2 regions of the Desulfonatronum zhilinae genome follow, and region 1 is predicted to be linked to the other one. Evidence: predicted binding sites of a transcription regulator. Region 1 holds the regulator's gene; the other holds the start of a gene.

Region 1 (4,211 bases):
GGCGTACCGTCGGTCCCATCGCCGGCGGAGCGGACACGGACGTGAGCATGAGCGGGGTGGAGATGCGCCTGGGCCAGGAGGGGCGAACCCTGTGGACCCTGCGGGCTCTGTCCGCGTCCTACGACCAAGGCCAACAGATGGTGTTGCTCAACGCCCCGACCATCGTAAAAAGTCTGGATGGTCGGGACATTCCCGTGATCGTCAGCGCCCCCCTGGGGGAGGTGGATCAGGCCACCAGCGATATCCGGCTTTGGTCCGGAGTGCATATGGAATATGGTCCGACGTATCTCAATTCCGACGAGGCCGTTTTCGTTCAGGTGGATGAAACCATTTTTCTGCACGGTGACATCCTCCTGGACCGCCAAGGACTGCAATTGCGCTCGAAGCGGGGCGACGTTGACCTGCACACCTGGGTGGTCAACGCCGAGGGCGGAGTGGAAGTGATCATTGCCAAAGACAGTTTCGGACACGGGTTGTAGATGGAAACTCGGTTTTCATTGACCCGGCTTTTGCGGGTCACGTTTCCGGTCGTTTTTGTGGCGCTGTTCCTGTTTCCGGGTTGGAGTTCTTCGGCGGAAGAGCAGGCCATCCCGACGCGGATCACGTCCGAGCGGCTGCGCTACTCCCATCGCGATCACCAGATCGAGTTCATGGGGGACGTGCGGGTGGACAGGCCGAATTTTCAGCTCCGTTCGGAGCGGCTGGTAGTGCTTTTGCGAACCCTTCCCCGGGAGGCTCGACCCGAGGGCATGGCTCCGGAACAGGACATGGAAGCTCAAGTGGACATTGAACAAATGATCGCTTTTGGCCAGGTCTTTCTGAAGCACGAGGACCGTGTCGGCCACGGCGACATGGCCACCTATTGGGTGGACCAGAGCGTCCTGCGTCTGGAAGGCAACGCCCGGGTGGAAGAAGGCGGGACCCGGTTGGAAGGCAACGTGATCACGCTCAATGTTGAAGAAAGAGAGGTGGATGTGCAGGGACGCACCGATCGTCGAGTGGAAGGAATGTTTCTTTTGCCTCGGGAACAGGGGGCGCGGTGAAGGCCCTTCTCTCCGGCAAGAGTCTGCGCAAAAGCTTCGGCCAGAAAGAGGTGGTCCGGGATATTTCCATCCGGGTCGAGCAGGGGGAGATCGTCGGCCTTTTAGGTCCCAACGGAGCCGGGAAAACCACCACGTTCTACATGCTGGTCGGGGTGATCAAGCCCACCAGCGGGGTGGTGGACCTGGACGGAAAGCGGATCACCACTTGGCCGCTGCATGAGCGGGCCCGGCTGGGGCTGAGCTACCTGCCCCAGGAGAGTTCGGTCTTCAAAAAGCTGACCGTGATGCAGAATTTGCGGATCATCCTGGAGTACACGGACTTCACCCCGGCCATGCAGCGCAGAAAGGCCGAGGCCCTGCTGGAGGAACTGGGCATCTCCAAACTGGCCGACCAGAAGGCCATGTTTCTCTCCGGCGGGGAGCGCCGCCGTCTGGAAATCGCCCGGGCCCTGATCCGGAATCCGAAATTCATGTTGCTGGACGAACCCTTCGCGGGTATCGACCCCCTGGCCGTGGACGACATCCAGGAGATCGTGATGTCCCTCAAGGAGCGGGGGATCGGTGTGTTGATTTCGGATCACAACGTCCGCGAAACGCTGAAGATTTGCGACAGAGCATCCATCGTCTTCGAAGGACGGGCCATTTTTGAAGGGTCTCCGGAAGCCATCGTGGCCGATTCCATCGCTCGGAAAGTTTACCTCGGTGAGGACTTTTGCTTATGATTGATCAACAATCGGGATTGGCGTTCCAACCGGTCAGCCCGGTCATGGAGGCGAAAACGCGACATGGCTCTTGAACTGCGCCAGCAACTGAAGTTGACGCAGCAGTTGGTGATGACCCCCCAACTGCAACAAGCCATCAAGCTGCTTCAGCTTTCCAGGCTGGAGCTGGTGGAAAGCATCCAGCAGGAATTGCTGGAGAATCCCGTATTGGAGATCGCGCCGGAAGGCATCGATGAGACGGTGGAGACCCCGATAAAAGACCCTGCCGAGGATCGGTTCCAGTCCGTCAACGTCGAGGAGCCCCGGCAGCTTCACGATTCGGAGTGGCAGGACTACCTGGGAGAATTTTCCAGCATCAGTCGACAGATCCAGGGCCGGGACTGGGAAGTCCCGGAAGAGGGCATGAGTTTCGAGGCCCGGCTGGCCGGCAAGTCCACGCTGATCGGCCATCTTTCCTGGCAGTTGCGGCTTTCGGCCTTGTCGGAGCGGGAATTGGCCGTCAGCGAGGTGATCCTTGGCAACCTGGATGCCGTGGGGTATCTTTGCGAATCCATTGAGGACATCGCCGCCATGGCCGGCTGCGAGACGGAGGAGGCGGAGCGGATCCTGCGGATCATGCAACGCCTGGACCCCGTGGGGGTCTGCGCTAGGAACCTGCGGGAGTGCCTGCTGGTCCAGATGGACGAACTGGGGCTGGACGACCCGATTCTGGTCTCCCTGGTCAAGGATCATCTGGAGGAGCTGGAAAAACGTCGCTACAAGCCGTTGGCCAAGAAGTTCAAGCTCTCCATGGAGGAAATCAAACACTACCTGGACTGCATCCAGCGCCTGGACCCCATGCCCGGCAAGAGCTTCGGCTCCGATGATCCTCAGTTCACCAGCCCGGACGTTTACATCCTCCAGCACGGCGGCGATTTCATCGTGGTTCTGAACGAGGACGAGATACCGGGTTTGATGGTCAATGAGGCCTACGCCAAGGAGCTGTCCGTTCACGACAAGGGGACCAGGGACTACATTCAGGAAAAGGTCCGATCCGCTCACTGGTTGATGAAAAGCCTGTACCAGCGCCAGCGGACCCTGCACAAGGTCGCCGAAAGCATCGTCCGGTTCCAGATTGATTTTTTTCGCCATGGGGTGACGCATCTGAAGCCGATGATCCTCAAGGATGTGGCCCTGGACATCAACATGCACGAGTCCACGGTCAGCCGGATCACGACCAGCAAATACATGAGCACGCCCCATGGAACGTATGAACTGAAATTTTTCTTCAACAGCGCCCTGGGTATGGACGACGGGTCGGAGGCCGGCTCGGAAAGCGTCAAGGCGGAGATCAAGAAGCTGATTTCCGAAGAGGACCCCAAGCGTCCGCTCAGCGACGAACTGATCTCGCAACTTTTGAAAAAGTCCCTGGGCGTGAACATCGCCCGCCGTACCGTGGCCAAGTACCGCATGGCGTTGAACATCGAGTCGTCTTCCAAGCGCAAGGCCATTTTTTAGCCATCCCGGATGCTCCCAACGGAGCGAACAACCTCAAACCAACCCAGAACCCGTTTTACTTCGGAGGTGTCGCATGGAAATAACTTTTACTTTCAAGAATTTCGAGCCGTCCAATCACCTCAAGGGCTACGCCGGCGAGCGTTTCAATAAAATCAACCGTTACCTGCGTCCTGAAGATCAGGGCGAACTGGCCGTCAACCTTTCCGTGGAAAAGTATCGGCATATGGCCGAGGTGATCCTCACGGGCAAGGACATGCATTTCTCCGCCACCACCGAAAGCGAGGACATGTACTCCACCATCGACCTGGTCCTGGACAAGCTCGAGGCTCAGGTGCGCAAGACCAAAGAGAAGAACAAGGACCATCGTCGCGGTCAGAAGAGCCAGTCCGCGCGGGTGGACGTGATCACCTTTACCCAGGACGAGACCGGCAAGCGGGCCCAGACCATCACGGAAACCGACAATTTCGAGCCCAAGCCCATGTCCGTGGACGAGGCGGCCATGCAATTGGAAGCCCTGGGCAACGATTTCCTGGTTTTCTTCAACGCGGACATCGAGCGCGTCAACGTCATCTACCGCCGGAAAAGCGGCGATTTCGGTCTGATCGACCCGGGTATCTAGTCGATGGTCCTCAAGGATTTCTTGAGCAAGGACTTGCTGCTCCCCGATTTGCAAGCCAGGAACAAGACGGAAGTGCTGGCGGAATTGGTCGCCGTGCTGGCCCAAAACGTGCCGAGTCTGGATGCCGAGGCGGCCTTTCGGGTGCTCAAGGACCGGGAAAGTCTCGGGAGCACGGGCATCGGCGAAGGAGTGGCCATTCCCCACGGCAAGCTGGAGGGGCTGGACAGGATCGTGCTGGTGGTCGGACGCAGTTCCGAAGGCGTGGATTTCGACGCCCTGGACCGCAAACCGTGCCATATTTTTTTCATGGTCCTGGCCCCGGAACAGGTC
Region 2 (4,211 bases), on a different contig from region 1:
CTCGATCACCTTGCCAGCCGCTCCGGGGCCTTGGTCGCCATTGAGCAGGATCAGACGGGTGGAAGCCACGTTCAGGGCCAGTCGGAGCAGGGTGGTCACCAGGAGCAGGGAGGGAAAGATCGAAAATTCCAGGGGAGAGCGCATGTACATGGCCGAGAGCAGCACCACGAATCCCAGGGAGATGCTCAGGGTGAGCATGGCGTCCAGGATGATCGTGGGCATGGGGATAAGCATCACGAACAGAATGGTCACCACGCCGCCGGCCAGGAAGATGTTCCCGTATCCGGAGAAACGGGAGTAGTCGATATTGCTGAGGCTGATCGCGGCTTGAGCCATGGTTTTGACGCTCGTCCTTTAGGGCAGGATGCTCTGTTTGCGGTAATCTTTCAGCATGTTGCGAGTGGAACTCGTCGGATTCTCTTTGCCCGGCGATTACCTGCGCCGGAATTTTGGCAACTGGGCCAGGATGGAGGCCACGGCCTGGAACAGTTCCTCGGGGATCATCCGGCCGACCTCAACGCTTTTATACAAGGCCTGTGCCAGGGGCTTGTTCTCCCGGATGGGGATGTTGTGCTCCTGGGCGATCTCCCGGATTTTCGCGGCCATGAAGTCCGCTCCCTTGGCCAGGACCATGGGCGACGGGGCCTCCAGCGGGTTGTAGCGGAGGGCTATGGCCAGGTGGGTCGGGTTGGTGATGACCACGTCGGCTTTGGGCACGCTCTCCATCATCCGCTTTTGCATCACGGCCATCATTTTTTGACGCTGCTTGTTCTTGATGGCTTGATCGCCTTCGGCCTGCTTCCGTTCGTCCTTGACCTCGTCTTTGGTCATTTTCAGGTTTTCCTCGTAATCCCAGCGGGTGTAGGCCAAATCCGCGATGGCGATGATCAGCATGGGTATCAGGGCGTAGATGACCATTTTCGCGCCGGTGATCAGCATGTAGCTGGCTACGGTCAGTGCGTCCTGATAAAAGAGAGGAATGAAATTCGGGGATTCCATTTTCAGTACAAGGTAAGGTGCGAACCCCACGACAATGACCATGAACAGGCTGCGCAGTAGGCGGACCACGGTCTGGGTGCTGATGAATAGTCGCTTTATACCAGCGACGATATTGAGTTTTTTCCAAAAGTTGGACAGTTCGAAGACCTTCAAGGTCCAAAGATGGCCGACTTGCAGGCGCACGGTCAGGAACGCCACCAGCGCACAGGTGAACATCACCGGCAGGACCATCACCGCGATACGCCAGGAGACCGTCTGGAAGAGCAAGTAGACGGTTTCCGGGGTGAATTCAGTGAGTAGATTTTGGCTGAACGTCCAGACGAAAAGGTCGTTCATCTGGTTGACCATGATTTGGATCATGAACAGCAGGGCGAGAAAGCCTCCCAGCAGCACCGTGACCTTGGGCAACTCCTGACTTTTGGGGACATTGCCCTTTTCCCTGGCCTTGTCGCGCTGTTTCGGGGTGGCTTCTTCGGTTCTACTCGGATCGCTCTGGGGCATGGTCCGGCCTTTAGCTCCTCTTCGTTTAGTCTATGTTGCGTGAAGCAACGCGGGAAACGCTCAGCGTCCGCTGAGCATGACGCCCTGGAACATGGAGCCGAGCATCAGAATGAAGTCCTGCACGTAGAGCCCCATGATTGTGAACATGGTGCCGAGAAACAGAAATCCCACGGCGATTTTCAGGGGAAAGCCGACGAAGATCACGTTCATCTGCGGCGCGGCCTTGGCCACCAGGCCCAGGGCCAGGTCGATCAGAAACAGGGCCACCATCACCGGGCTGGCAATCTTGACCGCCAGGATGAATATCTGGCTGGAAAAGCGGATCATTTGTTCAGATAGTGCCGGCGTGAGCAACAGCCCGCCCGGAGGAACAAGAGTGAAGCTGTGGGTCAGGGCGTGGAGCAGATGCAGGTGCCCGTTGAGGCTTAGAAAAATGAGCAGGGAGGTCATGTACAGGAAGTGGGCGGTCACGGCCATGCTGACCCCGGAACTGGGGTCCACGACACTGACCATGGCAAAGCCCATCTGAAAGCCGATCAACTGCCCGCCGGTCTGGATGGCGGCGAACAGCACCCGAACGATCAGCCCCAGGGCTAGCCCCAAGATCAGTTCGCCCAGGATCATCAAGGCGATCATGATGGGGTGGGCCGGGAAATAGTCCGCTGAAAACGCCAGGTGCGGCCAAAGCCCCAGGGCCAGGACCAAACACAAGGCCGCCTTTGCCGGCAGGGGAATGTTTTCCCCGCCGAAAAACGGCAGCATGAAGACGATCAGGCTGATTCGGAACAGCGTCAGAAAAAAGCTGAGATAAATCCTGGGATCAAAGGAGAACAGGTCCATTGCCGGAGCGAAGCAAGTTTTGGACCATCGATTCGCTTCGTTCTTGATGAGCCGATAAAACGGCGTCGCTTCCATGGCGAGAATTTCATGGTCGGGATTTCTTTGCCAGGAGACAGGGAGATCGATATGAATTACATTCTTTCCATTCGAGCGTGGTTATCGTGGTCATCGTGGCCAGGGACCATGCCATTGTCGGGGGGCCGGTTCTTTTTGTAACCGTAAGCAAACAATCAAGCACCGCAGGGGTTTTTTGCATGGGATGGGTCGGCGTTGAATGCCTTGAAGAGGGTATGATTTTAGGAGCTGATCTCGTGACCTCGGATGGGCGTTTTTTGTTGCCCCAGGGTATGGTGTTGCAGGATCGTCATATCAAGACCGGTAAGGCCTGGGGAGTCCGGCGGGTGGATATTCTCGGTCTGGACCAGGACCAGGCGAACGCGGCCAGGGTGAACGAGATCGGTCCGGAGTATCTGGAACAAAGCCGGTTGCTGCTGGAGCCGTTCCTGCGTTGCGTGACGGATGATCATCCCGGGATACGGGAAATCGTCCGCGTCACGGTGGAACGGGCGGCCCTGGAACTGGCCGCGGGCGAGCAACCTGAACGATGTATGGAGGGTCAGCTCCCCGCGCCGGATCATCGTGTCACGCGGTCCGAAGATGGCGAAGAGGCGGCCGAAAAGTTGGTTCAGATCCAGGAGAAACTGGTCACTTTGCCTGCTGTATACGGGCGAATCATGGAGGTTCTGGAGTCGCCTTACAGCTCCGCCTTTCATATCGCCGAGTTGGTGAGCAAGGACAGCAGCCTGTCCGCGAAACTGCTCAAGCTGGTCAACAGCCCGCTGTACGCGTTTCCGTCCCGGATCGATTCCATTTCCCGAGCCGTGGCTTTGTTGGGTACCAGGGAATTGTCTTCTCTGGCCCTGGGTCTTTCCGTGGTCAGTGCCTTTGAAGGCATTCCCGTGGCGACGCTGAACATGAAGCAGTTCTGGAAGCACAGCGTCAGCGCAGCGGTATATGCCGGCCTGATCGCCGCTCATGCACGGGGGGCTTCGCGGGAGCGCTGCTTCACTGGTGGACTCCTGCACGATCTGGGCTGGCTGGTCATGCTCAGCAAAATGCCTGGAGCATGCGCCCAGGTCATGTTTTTGTCCCGGACCCAAGGTGCTCCCCTGTACCAGGTGGAGCAAGAATTACTCGGCTTTGACCATGCCCAGGTCGGAGGGATGCTTTGCCGGAAGTGGCGCTTGCCGGACAGCCTGACGGAAATGATTCGCTTTCATCATGCTCCGGAGCAGGCCTCCGTGCCGCTTGAGGCCGGCATCGTGCATCTGGCCAATATCCTGGCCGTGGCCGTCGGAGTCGGCGCCAGCGGTCAGGGGGTGCTTCCTTCGCTCTCCGACTCGGCCTGGGACCTGGTCGGCATGTCCCCCTGCGACATCGGTCCCCTGGTCCGGCAGGCCGATCGCCAGGTCGCGGATATTCTTCACGTATTTCTCCTGGGCGGCTAGGTGAACCTCATGCAGTCAAACGAAGACCGTATCCAAATCCTGGAGACCGAGGTTCATTTTTTACGCGAACAGCGCCGCCAATCCGTGGAGGCGCTGGAAATGGCCGCCGGTCTGGGACATTTCGAGACGCCCTTGCTCCAGGTCGCGGATGAGCATGCCGTGCTCAAGGAAATCGCCGAAAAGGCCCGTGGTTTGATCGACCTGCGGGCGGTTTCCTTTTTTCTGGTGCAGCCGGACCATTCCTTTGCCGGAGCGTTTTGTGACCCTCCGGAGTATGCTGCGTTCCTGGACCGGGAGGTCGACGGGCTCATCGACGACTACTCCTTCTCCAGAATCCTGCGCCGAGGGCGGCCCGAAATTCTG

What was found. The regulator sigma-54, encoded in region 1, starts transcription at its own class of promoters, with help from an activator protein. The targets are predictions, from matches to a motif close to CTGGCACGGNNNNTGCTT.
Region 2: the regulator sigma-54 is predicted to act here: its motif matches at 2,513-2,530, upstream of fliR (flagellar biosynthetic protein FliR).

Annotation. Positions count from the first base shown of each region.
Region 1 is NZ_FXUJ01000008.1:101,655-105,865, forward strand. It holds gene AC559A_RS08505 (LptA/OstA family protein) at 1-479, shown strand, start outside; gene AC559A_RS08510 (LptA/OstA family protein) at 480-1,043, shown strand; gene lptB (LPS export ABC transporter ATP-binding protein) at 1,040-1,765, shown strand; gene rpoN (RNA polymerase factor sigma-54) at 1,829-3,262, shown strand; gene hpf (ribosome hibernation-promoting factor, HPF/YfiA family) at 3,336-3,881, shown strand; gene AC559A_RS08530 (PTS sugar transporter subunit IIA) at 3,885-4,211, shown strand, end outside.
Region 2 is NZ_FXUJ01000007.1:131,802-136,012, forward strand. It holds gene flhA (flagellar biosynthesis protein FlhA) at 1-336, opposite strand, end outside; gene flhB (flagellar biosynthesis protein FlhB) at 433-1,500, opposite strand; gene fliR (flagellar biosynthetic protein FliR) at 1,561-2,340, opposite strand; gene AC559A_RS07975 (HDOD domain-containing protein) at 2,652-3,848, shown strand; gene AC559A_RS07980 (response regulator) at 3,858-4,211, shown strand, end outside.